One region of the Rouxiella sp. S1S-2 genome, then DNA from elsewhere that is predicted to be linked to it. Evidence: predicted binding sites of a transcription regulator. Region 1 holds the regulator's gene; the other holds the start of a gene.

The links. The regulator LexA, encoded in region 1, represses DNA repair genes until DNA is damaged. The targets are predictions, from matches to a motif close to TNCTGTATGTACATACAGNA.
Region 2: a site for LexA is predicted at 1,930-1,949, ahead of GA565_RS12795 (YebG family protein). Genes of this name have one in related genera too.

The regions. Positions count from the first base shown of each region.
Region 1 is NZ_WFKL01000001.1:5,066,662-5,074,301, forward strand. It holds gene zur (zinc uptake transcriptional repressor Zur) at 1-383, shown strand, start outside; gene GA565_RS23195 (GFA family protein) at 414-833, shown strand; gene GA565_RS23200 (CsbD family protein) at 997-1,206, opposite strand; gene dinF (MATE family efflux transporter DinF) at 1,342-2,691, opposite strand; gene lexA (transcriptional repressor LexA) at 2,830-3,438, opposite strand; gene GA565_RS23215 (diacylglycerol kinase) at 3,545-3,913, opposite strand; gene plsB (glycerol-3-phosphate 1-O-acyltransferase PlsB) at 4,039-6,519, shown strand; gene ubiA (4-hydroxybenzoate octaprenyltransferase) at 6,609-7,472, opposite strand; gene ubiC (chorismate lyase) at 7,510-7,640, opposite strand, start outside.
Region 2 is NZ_WFKL01000001.1:2,726,874-2,734,513, reverse strand. It holds gene GA565_RS12810 (helix-turn-helix domain-containing protein) at 1-18, opposite strand, end outside; gene GA565_RS12805 (aldo/keto reductase family oxidoreductase) at 141-1,001, opposite strand; gene GA565_RS12800 (TetR/AcrR family transcriptional regulator) at 1,088-1,723, shown strand; gene GA565_RS12795 (YebG family protein) at 1,963-2,301, shown strand; gene GA565_RS24630 (hypothetical protein) at 2,401-3,240, shown strand; gene GA565_RS12780 (hypothetical protein) at 3,523-7,365, opposite strand.

The DNA.
Region 1 (7,640 bases):
GCGCCTATGATCTGCTGGACCTGTTGCGTAAAACGGAGCCGCAGGCCAAGCCCCCAACGGTTTATCGCGCTCTCGATTTCCTTTTGGAACAAGGCTTTATTCATCGGGTTGAGTCGGCAAACAGCTATGTTGTCTGCCACCACTTTGAGGAACCAAGCCACACGTCTGCCTTGTTTATCTGCGATCGCTGCGGTTTTGTTACCGAAAAAACTACCGACGGCATCGAAGAACGTCTAAGCAAGCTGGCTAAAGACTCGGGTTTTGTGCTGCGTCACTCCGTGGTTGAAGCTCACGGACTGTGCTCCGATTGCTCAGTCATTGAATCCTGTGAAAGCCACGACCACTGCGAACATGACCACAGCATTGCAGTTAAAAAGCGATAAAAATGCGTGTAATTAAGTCGAGGAAAAGTGATGCGAGATATCTTCAAGGCCAGTTGTCACTGTGGCGCTGTAAAGTTTAACGTCAAACTTACCGACGGGTTTAACACCATCAGACGCTGCGATTGCTCGCTTTGCCGCATGCGCGGAGCTGTTGCGGTGTCGGCAGACCTGAAAGATATTAGTTTCACTCAAGGGCAGGAAAAACTGACCGAGTACAGCTTCAATACCAAAACGGCCAAACACTACTTTTGCTCAATTTGCGGCATTTACACCCACCATCAACGTCGGTCCAATCCTACGCAATACGGCATTAACGTAGCCTGCCTCGAAGGCGTTTCACCGTTTGATTTCGCTGAAGTACCCGTATTGAACGGCAGAAGTCATCCCGCCGATTCCAAAGGCGGTTCACTGATTGCGGGATACCTGAGATTTACTCAATCAGATGAATGAGTCATCAACAAGACGAGAAAATTTTTAGATGCGTTGAATTGGTTTGGGCGGGTTTATACTTTAAGTCAATGGGTTGGGTACGTCCTTGTACCCTGCATCCTGAAAAGCGTCTTGGGTAGGAGCAGCTTAATGCTCAGGATGCAGATTCGGGGAGAATCACCTTCTACCAGTGGTATTTATGGTCTGATTCCCAGGACTTAACTTCCTTTTCAGCCTCTTCTTTCTGATATCCATATCTTTCCTGAATCTTGCCGACAAGCTGATCGCGCTTACCTTCAACGACGGTCAGGTCATCATCGGTCAACTTACCCCATTTTTCTTTCACTTTGCCTTTGAACTGCTTCCAGTTACCGTCTGCTTGGTCCTTATTCATCATCAACTCTCCTGTATAGCTTAGGTTTGACTGCATTTGATAAATGCTTATCAACAGTTCTAATTGTAGTCGAGGATTTCAATAATTCAGGTTAAAGCAGTAATAAAGCGTATAACTAGGATTAATCTAAAGAATTTAAAACCAACTGTCATAACGCCAATGGCGACGCCAAATCCATCCTAAGGCCAGCCCCCTTAGGGATAAAAATACCGCCACCGCCAACCACAGCGCGTGATTACCCAAAACGGGCAACGCCAGCAGCGACAGAGCATAGCCGAGCGCGGCGATCGCCATACTGTTGCGCATTTCACGTCCGCGAGTAGCACCGATAAACATGCCGTCGAGTAAATAACACCACACGCCGACCAGAGGTAAAATGATTTGCCAATTTAAATAGCGGTCTGCCTGCGCCCGAAGCTCGGGTAAAGAGGTCAGTAAGTTAACAATCTGTTCACCGGCCAGTGCATAAACGACGGCAAAGATTAGCGCCACGAGTCCTGCCTGACGGCAAGCGGCATGCCAAACATGCAAAAGCCGGCTTTTATCTTTGGCACCAAATGCCTCACCCGAATGAGCCTCTACCGCATAGGCGAAGCCGTCTAAAGCAAAGGCGGTGAAGGTCAGCAGATTCATTAATACGGCATTTACCGCAACAATCTCACTGCCTAAGCGCGCACCGATGATGGTCAAAGAAGCAAAACACAGTTGAAGCAGCAGCGAGCGCAGCATGATGTCACGATTAAGCGTAATCAGCTGGCGCAGATTTCCCCGCCAAGACTGTTTTAAGAGGCTAAAATTGATCCCCCGCCTTCTCATTACAATTGAAACCAACCATAGTCCAAGTGCCAAGGTGGCATATTCTGAACAGGCGGTCGCCACGGCGGCGCCTTTAACATTCCACCCAAGCCCCATCACCAGCCACAGGTCGAGCACGACGTTAAGCAGATTTCCAGCGATCAGCATAATCACCGGCGCTCTGACGTATTGAATGCCCAATAACCACCCTAATATCACCAGATTTGCCAGTGAAGCCGGTGCGCTGTACCAGCGAATAGAAAGGAAAATCTCGGCCTGATTCAAGACGGCATGACTGCCGCCGACAATGCTTAGGGCCAATGAGATTAACGGCTGGCGGAACAGAAAAATCAGCACACCGGCAATCAAGGCCAACATAAACGGCTGGACGAAAGCCCGCGCCAACAGGACGTTATCTTTTGCTCCCAATGCCTGCGCTGTCAGTCCCGTCGTGCTCATGCGCAAAAACAGCAGCAACATAAACAGGAAGCTGGTGACCATTGAGCCCACCGCAACGCCGCCAAGATAATCAGGGCTATCGAGATGGCCTATGACGGCGGTGTCTACCAGACCCAATAAAGGCACGGTAATGTTTGAGAAGATCATCGGCAGCGCGAGAAGCCACAGGGCCTTATCGGCTGGGCTGAAGAAGGTTTTTTTGAGTGTAGGCAAGCTGAAAAGCGATCGCATAATGGCTAAAAACCCAGGCTGAGATAACGATTCGGGACAAAAACAATATCGCCCCAGTTAAGGGGCGATGGACAAACGACTGGCGTTTGCTGGCAGGGAACATGTGCCGAACGAACGGCAAGATTCTGACTGCGGGTGTTAGATCCAGTCACCATTGCGAATAACACCGACCGCAAGGCCTTCAATGCTGAAGCTCTGCTGACGCAGGTCGACCACAATCGGTTCAAACTCACTGTTTTCGGGAAGCAGCTGTACAGTATTACCCTGTCGCTTAAGACGCTTGACCGTGACTTCGTCATCGATGCGCGCAACAACTACCTGACCGTTGCGAACGTCCTGCGTTTTATGAACCGCCAGGAGATCACCGTCGAGGATGCCAATATCGCGCATCGACATACCGCTTACGCGCAGCAGGAAGTCGGCGTTGGGTTTGAACATGGCAGGATCAACCTGATAATGCGCTTCAATGTGCTGGGTCGCCAATAACGGCTCACCGGCGGCTACGCGGCCAATCAGCGGCAGGCCTTCTTCTTCTTCCATCAGCAGGCGAATACCGCGAGAAGCGCCGGATATAATCTCGATTACGCCCTTGCGCGCCAGCGCCTTAAGATGCTCTTCTGCCGCGTTAGGTGAACGGAACCCCAGACGTGTGGCAATCTCGGCACGAGTTGGCGGCATACCGGTGGTCGAGATATGATCGCGAATAAGGTCATAGACCTCTTGTTGTCTGGTCGTTAGTGCTTTCATTCCGCCCCCTGGTTGTTTATACAGTCCAGCTGTGAGTATATACAGGTAATGGGTGAATTAAAACCTAAGAGTGAACAAAAACAGACATTAAGAATATTTAAAACATTCAGAGCCAGCGCGGCACCAGGATAGTTGCCCAAGTGAAAATGGCAAAAACAATGGTAATGAGAACGGCGGCCGACCCCATGTCTTTGGCGCGGCCAGAAAGCGTGTGAAATTCCGGTCCTATGCGGTCGATGGCGGCTTCTACTGCACTGTTTAATAATTCAGCAACCAAGACTAAAATCAGTGAACCAATCATTAAAATACGCTCGATGCTGCTCACATCCAGGTAAAATGACAGTAAGATGGCAGGCACCACGACAATGGCTTCCTGACGAAATGCAGCTTCGTTTTTCCAGGCCGCGGTTAATCCCTTTAAGGAGTAACCTGCGGCCTTGTAGATTCGGGTCAATCCCGTAACTTGATTTGACATTATTTTGCGTCTTAAAGTGATTTTGGGGCATTTTAGCCTGAATCCGTTGTCCTATCACCACAGATCTCATACCGGGTTTCTGGTATCCTTGCGGCGAATTGCTAACAAGAGGCTTTACGTTTTTTATGTCAGGATGGCGTAGACTTTATTATACCCTATTGAATTTACCGCTAAAATTGCTGGTAAGAAGCAAGGTCATCCCTACAGATCCGGTGACGGAGTTGCGTTTAGATCCAACTCGCCCAATTCTGTATGTTTTGCCTTATAACTCTAAGGCCGATCTCCTTACTCTGCGGGTTCAATGCCTGGCGCAGAACTTGCCCGATCCTCTTATTCCGCTAGAAATAGACGGCGTACACCTGCCAAGCCACGTTTTTATTGGTGAAGGACCGCGCGTATTTTCCTATTATCAGCCTAAACAAGAGTCGGTAAAACTTTTCCACGACTATCTCGACCTGCATCGCAATAACCCTAATCTGGATATTCAAATGCTGCCGGTCTCGGTTATGTTTGGTCGTGCGCCGGGCCGCGAAGGTCAGGACACGCCGCATCTTCGCGTGTTGAACGGCGTACAAAAATTCTTTGCCGTGCTCTGGCTCGGTCGCGACAGTTTTGTGCGTTTTTCGAACACGGTATCGCTGCGCGATATGGCCACTCAGCATGGCACGGATAAAATCATTGCCCATAAGCTTGCTCGGGTTGCACGTATGCACTTCTCGCGCCAGCGTTTGGCCGCCGTAGGGCCGCGACTGCCGGTTCGTCAGGACCTGTTTAACAAGCTTTTAGCCTCTAAGGCCATTGAGAAAGCAGTTGAAGATGAAGCGCGTACCAAAAAGATTTCGCACGACAAGGCGCAGCAAAACGCGATCGCCCTGATGGAAGAGATTGCTGCCGACTTCAATTATGAAGCCGTGCGCCTGTCTGACCGCGTCTTGAGCTGGACCTGGAACCGTCTCTATAAAGGTATCAACGTTAATAACGCCGAGCGCGTGCGCCAGCTTGCCCAAGACGGTCAGGAAATCGTTTATGTGCCCTGCCACCGCAGTCACATGGACTACCTTCTGCTCTCTTACGTGCTTTATCACCAAGGGCTGGTTCCTCCGCACATTGCGGCGGGTATCAACCTGAACTTCTGGCCGGCCGGACCTATCTTCCGCCGTCTGGGTGCGTTCTTTATTCGTCGTACCTTCAAAGGGAATAAACTTTACGCCACGGTTTTCCGTGAGTACTTGGGTGAACTGTTTAGCCGCGGCTATTCCGTCGAGTACTTCGTTGAAGGGGGTCGCTCACGCACCGGTCGTCTGCTCGAACCTAAAACCGGCACCTTGGCGATGACCATTCAGGCTATGCTGCGCGGCGGTTCGCGTCCTATTACGCTGGTACCGATTTATATTGGCTACGAACACGTGATGGAAGTCGGCACCTATGCGAAAGAACTGCGCGGAGCCACCAAAGAGAAAGAAAGCTTTATACAGATGATCAACGGCTTGCGTAAGTTGCGCAACCTAGGTCAGGGCTATGTCAACTTTGGCGAGCCGCTGCATTTGACGCCTTATCTTAACCAGAACGTTCCCCAGTGGCGCGACGCGATAGACCCTATCGAAGCACATCGCCCAAGCTGGCTTACACCGACGGTGCAGGATATTGCCGACAAAATAATGGTTCGAATCAACAATTCGGCGGCTGCCAATGCCATGAACCTGTGCTGTACGGCGCTGCTGGCGTCCCGTCAGCGCTCATTGACCCGCGAGCAGCTGATTGAACAGCTTGACTGCTATCTGCAGCTTTTGCGTAATGTGCCTTACACCGCTGACTCGACCGTGCCGGAACTTACCGCAGATCGGCTGCTTGATCACGCACTGAACATGAACAAGTTCCAGGTTGAGAAGGACAATATTGGCGATATCATCATTCTGCCGCGCGAGCAGGCGGTGCTGATGACCTACTATCGCAACAATATTCATCACCTTTTGGTGATGCCTTCGCTGATAGCAAGTATTGTGATGCACCACCGAGAGGTGAGTAAGTCCGAGCTTCTGCGTCAGGTGGCGCTGATTTATCCGATGATAAAAGCCGAGCTGTTCATGCACTATGGCAAAGAGCAGCTGCCGCAGCTGCTTGAAGTGCTCAGCGCCGAATTGGCTCGTCAGGGACTGATCGTCGTCGAGGGTGATCAGCTTACGCTAAATCCTTTGCGCAACAGACCTCTCCAGCTATTGGCGGCAGGCGTTCGTGAAACGTTGCAACGCTATGCGATAACCCTGTCGCTGCTGAGCAATAATCCAAGCATCAGCCGTGGCGCGCTGGAAAAAGAGAGCCGTATTATGGCCCAGCGTCTGTCGGTGCTGCACGGCATTAACGCACCGGAGTTTTTCGACAAGGCGGTATTTACTACGCTGGTCGGCACGCTGCGCGATGAAGGCTATATCAATGATATTGGTGATGCTATTGCGGAGCATACCCGTGAAATCTATACCATTCTCAGTGACTTGATTACGCCAGACATTCGACTGACGATTGAAAGCGCAGGCATGCCTTCTGAATTACCGGTGGCGACCGAGCCTCCGGCCGAAGCTAAAATCGACGTTAGAGATACCGACCACTAAGCGATTTTAGATTCGCGTCGTCACGGTATGGCACAAAAAAACCCCGGTCGCCTCAACGCGAACCGGGGTTTTTCTTTTTAAAAGTCTGACTAGCCGCCGGCCATTGAGTAGCTCAGCAAGATGCCGATAAACATCACCATGCCGACGTAATTGTTATTGCGAAAAGCCTGAAAACACTGCTCGCGCTGGCGCTTGGCGGTGATTTTCTGCTGATGCACAAACAGGCAGGCGGCAAGCAGCAGCGACCAATAAAACGGTGCGCCAAGCTGATTCAGATGACCCACCGTCGCCATTAATGCCAGCATTGCCAACTGCAAAAGTCCGTTAATCAGATTGTCGTAGCGACCAAAAAGAATCGCGGTAGATTTCACGCCAATCCTCAGGTCATCGTCCCTGTCGACCATCGCGTACTGCGTATCGTAGGCGACAGTCCAGCAAATATTAGCCAAAAACAGTAGCCAGCAGCTCAGCGGTACTGCCTCACTCACGGCCATATAAGCCATCGGGATGGCCCAACCAAACGCCGCCCCCAGCACCACCTGAGGCAGGTTACTCACGCGCTTTACAAACGGATAGATCCACGCCAGTGCCAGCCCGCCCAGTGACAGCAGGATGGTTTTTCCGTTGAGCAAAAGCACCAGGCAGAATGACAGCAGAACCAGCGCGCCAAAAAGCATCTTGGCCTGTCTGCTGGTGATTGCCCCACTCGGTAAAGGGCGGCCAGCGGTACGCTTCACATGTCCGTCAACCTTTCTATCGGCATAATCATTGATTACGCAGCCCGCTGCGCGCATGAAAAATACGCCCAGAACGAAGACAATCAGAATCTTGAGCGGCGGCATCCCGCCGCTGGCCAACCACAGCGCCCAAAGCGTCGGCCACATTAAAAGCAGCGAACCAATCGGCTTATCAATTCGCATCAGTCGACAATAATCACGCCATTGTCCCTGCATCACAGTCCCCATCAACTTGATCTTCTCCCTTACAGCGTTACTTTTTTGTCGTTAGTTTTACCGCATCGTCGCGACTGTCGTAAACTGGCGAAGCGGGCAAGAAAATTTCGGTCAGTAGCAGCGGCTTGTCTGAAAGCCTTAAACGAGAGCGCCGAGCCCAGCATTTGG
Region 2 (7,640 bases), 2.3 Mb from region 1:
CGTCGGTTCGTCCTGCAAATTAAGCTCCTGAATATGCTGCAAATAAACATTTTTTATCACTAACGGTCCCACTAAATGGCACGCACGTCGATGATAGCATCCCTGCTGTTGTTCTTATGGAGTTCAAACCCGTTTTTATTTTAAATTTTATTCAAAGATTCCAATACGTCTGCCGGTAATTCGAGTTTAACACTCTTAATATTTTGCTTAAGATGCTCAACGGACGAGGTTCCTGGGATAAGCAAAATGTTGGGGGAGCGTTTTAATAACCAGGCGAGGGCGACCTGCATCGGCGTGGCCTCACATACTGATGCAGCATGACTCAGTGCGTCCGTCTGCAGCGGCGAAAAACCGCCGAGCGGGAAAAATGGCACATAGGCAACTCCGTCAGCGGCAAGCGAATCAATCAACGCATCATCGTTGCGATGCGCAAGATTATACATATTTTGCACACACGCAATGCGGGCGATACTGCGGCCTTGTTCAACCTGACGCGCAGTGACATTGCTCAGACCAATATGACGAATTAACCCCTTCGCCTGCAAGCTTGCAAGCGCGGATAAAGGCTCTTCAATATCCCCTTCAGAAGGTGCACCTACATTAAACATGATGCGTAGATTTACCACATCCAGTACGTCGAGATTAAGATTGCGAAGGTTATCATGCACCGCAGACTCAAGCTCGGCAGGTGATGATGCGACGTTCCACGAACCGTCGCTGCCGCGGCGAGCACCGACTTTGGTAACAATGGTCAGCTCATCGGAATAGGGATGAAGCGCCTCGCGAATAATTTGATTAGTGACGTGCGGGCCATAAAAATCGCTGGTATCGATATGCGTAATCCCGCTCTCAACGGCGGCGCGAAGCACAGCAACTGCCGCATTGCGGTCTTTTGGGGGGCCAAAAACATGAGGGCCAGCCAGTTGCATTGCCCCATAGCCCATACGCGTCACCGCAGTGTCGCCAAGTTTAAAAGTACCCGCGTGCGTTGCTTTAGTCATTTATAAACCCCTTATGGAACATTGTTTACGTAGCGTTAACGTGCTTAACTAGAATATGAATAATTGTTCAGATTGTGAATTCGCATATGGTTATCGATGATGGAAAGGGGCTGACCCCCCGTAAACAGCCGCAGCAGGCGCGATCGCAGATGACTGTCGACGCGATTTTTGAAGCCACTATTCAGGTTTTACTCTCTGACGGTTTGCAGCGTTTAACGACAATTCGCGTCGCAGAGCGGGCCGGCGTTTCCGTTGGCACCCTTTATCAATATTTTCCTCAAAAGCAGGCGCTGCTTTTTGCGGTATTGCAGCGCCATCTGGAAATGATGTCGGAGACGATGGAGCTTGCCACCCAATCAGCGCATAACCTGCCGCTGTCGACGATGGTAAATATTGTTGTTAGCGCTTTTATGGCCGCTAAAACGGAAAATGTGCTTCAGGCCTCGGCGCTTTATTCCGTTGCCGGAGAACTCGACTCCCGCGACTATGTACGAGAGATAGAGACTCGTAACCGCGCCAGGCTTGAAGCCATGTTAGAAACAGCTACCGATGTCTGCTTCAACGATCTTAAGGCAACCGCCTTCATGTTTTCAGGCGCGCTAGTAGGGCCAATACGTTTATTACTAGAAAGCCAGCCGCAGCCAGAAACTATTCGCGCTTTTGGCCACGAGCTTGAGTTGCTATGTCTCGGTTATTTAGAGCGGGCGGGGAACCCTCGATAAGTGACAATGTCACTTATTTGACGCTAATATGCCTCTTTGTTTTTTATTGTTGTACTGGATTTTAAGTTTAGTGCAATAAACGCCCAAAAATGGGTGTGTGAAATGAAAAATCTGGCAGCAATCAGCCGCATGGATGACCCAGAATTCACGTAGCGCGATCAGAATCTTCAGGCCTCACCAGTGGCAATGCTGCACAAACGCTGATAGACTGTATATAATTACAGTATAAGGAGTCAATCATGGCTGTTGAAACAAAATTCGTTGTGGTCAGAAAAGGTGAAGAGAAAATGACATTTGCCAGCAAGAAAGAAGCGGATGCCTACGACAAAATGCTTGATATGGCCGAAGCGTTCACCGATTGGCTAATGCAGAGTGGCCTTGCGATCGAAGAGTCTCAGGCTGAGAGCGTGGCACTGCTGCTTGCCGAGCAAAAAGAAACTGTTCAGCACATCCTCCGGACCAGTAAATTACCAGAAGTGAAGGGCGGTGAGGGCGCTCGCGAGGTTGAAGAGTCTGAAAAACTAGACACTGATGAACTTGATAATGACAAAAAGATCCGCGCAGTTAAAGCAGCCTGATCGCTTTTTCAAGACCTTATGTTTAAGCCCGCCGAATAAATCGCGGGCTTTTTGTTATTTAGAGCGGTGAACTGTCTGGTTTTGGTCAAGATTTACAGCATGACATTCATCTCAATATCTTTATCAGTTATGATGTTAGCCGGGTCACAAAAACATACGATAGGAAGACGTCGCAACATGATTAACCGTTTCACACTGATTGCCATCACCGCAGCCCTTACGCTGACCGGTTGTGCAAAGATTACTGCTGCAACGTCAGCGGCCAAGACGGCGGCAAGCGCTGCATTAACTCCGGCTAAAGTCAATATTGCAGATTTCTCTTCCGGGCCAACGGTGGTAACAGTTACCCATGTTCCAGCGTTGGCAGATGACGGTGCGCCGGTGTATGTGACCGTAGATGGTACCGATGCTGGTATTCTTGCTATTGGTCAAACGGTTGAGCTGCACGTCAGCGCCGGTAAACATCAAATCGGCGGCTATGCGCGTTCTATGGTAGGGCGTGTAACAATCCCTGGAGTGGAAGTCACCACGGCGCCCACTATTGAACAGCACGTAAATTATTCCGTTACGGATACGACACCCAAGTTCTCTGTGCGCCCGTCGACTAAGGTCATGTTCAATACACCGGCCGCACCGGCAGCAGCAACTGTGCCAACAACCCCGACTGCGCCAACAGCAACCACGGTTCCTTCCGTACCAACGTCGATAGTGACTCCGACGGCAACAACAACGCCGGCTGCAGCAACAGGAACATCTACAACAACCCCGTCAACATCGACAAGTCCTACAACAACAACGCCGGCAGCGACATCAACTCCGACGACAAACGCCACGCCAACGACATCGGGAACCACGTCAACACCAACATCTTCAGCGCCAACCACGTCGACGCCAGAAACGACAACAACTCCCGCCGCAACAACTACGACCACGGAATAGTGTCGAGCCTGTCTGCGTACTGAATAAAAGCTGCCTGATGGAGAGAGTCTGTCAGGCAGCATTATGAACAACTCCCCATATCATGACAAAGCCAAAACCTCAGAATCCGCGTAACGCTACCTTGGTGCGCATAATGTATATTATGTTAAATAGAGTGTATTGGTGGATGATTATCTTCTCTATCCCGACAGATCAGATCCCACCTTCAAATTCAGCAGCGACTTTACCCAAACAAGCGCCCTGTCTGAGCAATCAATAGTCCAAACATCTGGCTATCATTTATCAAGCAAGCAGCGCACTGCGACTTGGCTTTTTAACCGGAGCTGATGTGTCAGGTGAATAAATAGTTTTTTCAACTTTCGCAACAGGAGTAGCTGCAGTTCGCCCAGAGTCTATGCTCATACTCACCCTTTCATTAGCGGAGAGTTCCTTAAGTAATTGCACATTCTCTTCGTTAACGGTTTTCAATGCCGTAACATAAGTTTCAAGATTATTTGCAAGTATGGCTGTTTCACAGACCCCCATCACTGATAACAGATTTTCCTGGTACTTTTCTGGCACGCCAGATTCCAAAAGACTTAGAGCTTTTGCCCATACGCTGTGCAACTCTGTATTGGCAGTATTAAGATTTTGTCTGTTAGCGATTTCATGCTGCAGTTCGCCCTCTCTTGTCATTGACCCAATGTCACGGCCAGCGGGTCTTAACATGCTTTGTTGATCTTCAGCCCATAAATCCATGGCCAGACCGATGGCCACACTGACAGGATTGAAACCTTCGGGCTGTAAATTATTACTGACCAGAGATTCTTCTCTCGCCTTAATCCTCTGAATTTCTGACTCCATTTCTTTTTGAAGGCCACTTATCTTGGCCAGTTTCACATTATTTTTTGCAAAATCATGTAAACACTTGACCCATTCAGGTTCAGGTTCGTGCTGTCTTGCGGTTGATTTTATATCAGAGGATACCTTCGCCTCAGCAAATCGGTTAAGCCAGAATTCTGTTCCGGCCTGGCCACGTGCATAACTCACATTGTCTTTCAACTGAGCATCCTGCAGCATTCCCCTCGTGATGGGCCGATTAAGAAATTGCAGGTGCCCTTGAATTCGTACAGAACTTTCCACTGCTTTACGCAAGTTGGCAACGTTCTTATTGTCACTTTTCACACAGGAAAAAACCGGCTCCTTATACATTATGAAACCTGCCCCTGCTAATAAGCGCAACGACTCTGTAAACAAGCTCTGCGCATGCAGAACTTGCGGTAAAAACTCTTTTAAATTTTCATTACTTGCCATATCGTTGGCATTCAATTTGTTTAAGTTTTTCCCAATGATATTCACTCGATTATAAAAATTATTTTTTTCAAAAATTTTCCTGTTGATCCCTTGGCTCAAAACACACGACTCAATCATGAGTTCTTTAATTTCCTCAGCCACCACCTTGCTGCTACTGAACTCATTTAAAAGCAAGCTGAGCCGCACGCCCGCGGGCTGACTCATCAATTGTGGTAATAAATTTAAAAAATCTAACTTTTCAATTTTTTTAGTCGGGAATAAAGCGCTGTACGCCCTTTCTGGGCTCAACTTTTTGTTCTGTAAAGCCGTGAGCAAACCCTCAGAAATTTCCTCTACAATAAGTGCTCCTCCACATTCGTTTTTCCCGGTAAAGATAGATTTTGTTACCCATGATGCAGCTTCTGCATCCTTTAACCAAACAAGCCAATTATCCAAGCCCGCCTCCATTGCCTCTCGTGATCCCGCTAACACTTCTGTTGGATCTTGCTGCTCTAACCCCCCCTTGCCTTTCTCCTCGTGCACTTGCGAAAAACTGACTGTATTCAGATGGGCGCTAGAATTTGCAGTAACTGTATTTATGGGATTTTTTCGAGCTGAGACATCCCCAATATCCACGGCATTCAGCACTGTAGATATGGGCTCAATGTGTTTTGAATCTGGCAGGTTTTTGCGAACAGGTAGCCCAAGGTAACGTACAGATGCTATTTCCTGATTAAGAGCTTGTTTTAATTCCGATAGCGATAAAGGTTCAAGCATTTTTCTAATTTTTTTCAGAGTATCATTATCCAGCAAGGGATTACTCATTTCCTGCAGCTCAACTAATTTACTGATATATTGATCACAAACCTGTAAGGTCTTTTTAATTTCCGTAGTCGAGTTTTCGTATTCCCCCCGACTTTCCAACTGATTGATGTATAATTTTGTCTCTGCCTTAACTTTTTCCGTTTCTAACTTCAAAGGTTGTAGTATTTTCTCATCAATGGACATGGATAACTTGTATATTCTAACTGCTTGACCGTAGATGCCTTGCGCTACAGTAGTCATCAACTTTTTGTCATTAACTTGGCTTCTAAGCGCGTGAAGATTTTCTTTTATTTTGTTATCAAATTCATTTGTTGTAAATTTAAAAAAATGATTAGTAGGCCATTTTTTTATTTCAGAAATCATATTTTTAAGTGAGTTATCAACATCTTTATAAAATAGTTTCTCATTCCATCCTGCTTTTGGGGCAAGATGCTCAGGCGCGACTGTATCTGATAACTTAGAGCGTTTAGATGCCACTGGCGCGGTCTGAATATCAACACCAGAGTGTAAGTGTCGTTTGCTCGAAAAATGCTCTCCCACACTCTCGGCAGGTACAGGGGTATTGATCTGTTCATCAATAAGAGACGTTGCAAATTCCTCGACTTGCGCCAGAAAATCCAAATCTACCGGATTATCAAAATTGGCTTCTCCATAGTTCTGTACCTTATTTCCTTGAGATACTGCATTACACCAGTTTTTATTGTTAGGACTAATCCATTGGCCGTTGTCTAATATTAATTTACCGTCACTTTCCCATTTATTCATTTTTTCTATGAAGAGTTGGGTGTATTCATCCGCTTTACACACAATGCCGGCCCAAGGGTCCAAAGCCCAGCAGTCAGTATAGTCTGAAAAATGTACATTATCAGTAGCTGTTCTTGGCGGAATGCCGACCAGTGTGAAAGCATGTGTTCCCTTGTCATCAACAAGGTATTGCCTTGCATAACCACCACTGTTATTTATAATCTGAGCCGAAATACCGGCCATTTCACCACAGTTTCCCGCTCCTGCGGCCATTGCTCGTGTAAAGTCTAATTTTGTTCCTAGGGCGTAGGTGTTTTTTTGAATGTTTATAACTTGTGGAGTAGCTCTTTCCAAACGTTTAACACTTTCTTGGGCAGCAGGTTTGACTTTATTCCCTGATTTTACATTGAGATTTTTAAATCGATTTCTTGTTAAGATAAAAGAAGCGTTAGCGAGAAATTCGTTCTTTTTATCTTTTAAAATAAAAGCGTTTTCGTATCCACTAATAGTCGGTAATTTATAATCATCAGCACTAAAATCGACCTGGCTTTCACCCGCTTTCGGCGAGCTATTAATATCATCTAGATCCATACCCATACAATTTGACCAATCTATTTCTTCTAGATTCAAAAGATAATCTGACTCTCCAAAATTCAATGGTTGCCCTTGCAAATATTTTTTTAAAACATTATTACATTCTTCCTTCTCATCTGAATAATTATTTTTCGCATCAACCCTACTCGTGCTCGCCTTGAAAACCTGTAACTCCGTGCTCTCACCAATGGATTCCAATAATTTTGCTATCGCAGTATCATTGCAATACGTATCCTGTGAAAGAATATTCATCAAGGGGTGCGTAATACTAGAAGTGTTTATATTGAAATCCATAAGTGATTTAATTAAATCACTGGCTAACTGCACTTTCTGTGGATTATATTGACTATCAATGCTGTCAATACTGGCTAACATATTTGTGTAGAGTTCGGGATTATGACAGTACTGAAGCATGTCAGACGTTATGGAATCACTAAAGTCTATATCGTTTAAATCAATAGTTGATAAATCAAGTTGCTTACCAATAGGATTAGTGATGAGTACTTGAGCTAAGGCTTGAGTTTTTTTATTCTGGAAGTCCTTTCTTTCATCAATAGTGCTAGTAGACGGCGCTGATTCTTCTAAAAATTTTATATTTTGATCGAAAATTTTAGGGGTATTAATTAAATCACTCTGAATGTCAGAGTCTATGGGATTATTTATACTCGTGATGCTAATATTTTTATACATTATTACAATCCTTGTATCAAAAAGAAATATCCTAATATAAGAATATCCTTAATCAACAGTTTATTTCTTTCGAATAAAGGGTTTTCCTATCGGAAATTTACAACCAGCCGGGAAAATTACGATCGCCGCATGGCGGCCCTTACGCTGTCACTTCACTCAATGGCATCGATTTGGCAAATCGCCCTCGCCCCACTTCGCGCAATGCTGGTGATATCTGGGCAGAAAAATGTACTGCCTCTCACCCCCACCGCACATCAGCAAAGCCGACTGCAGTC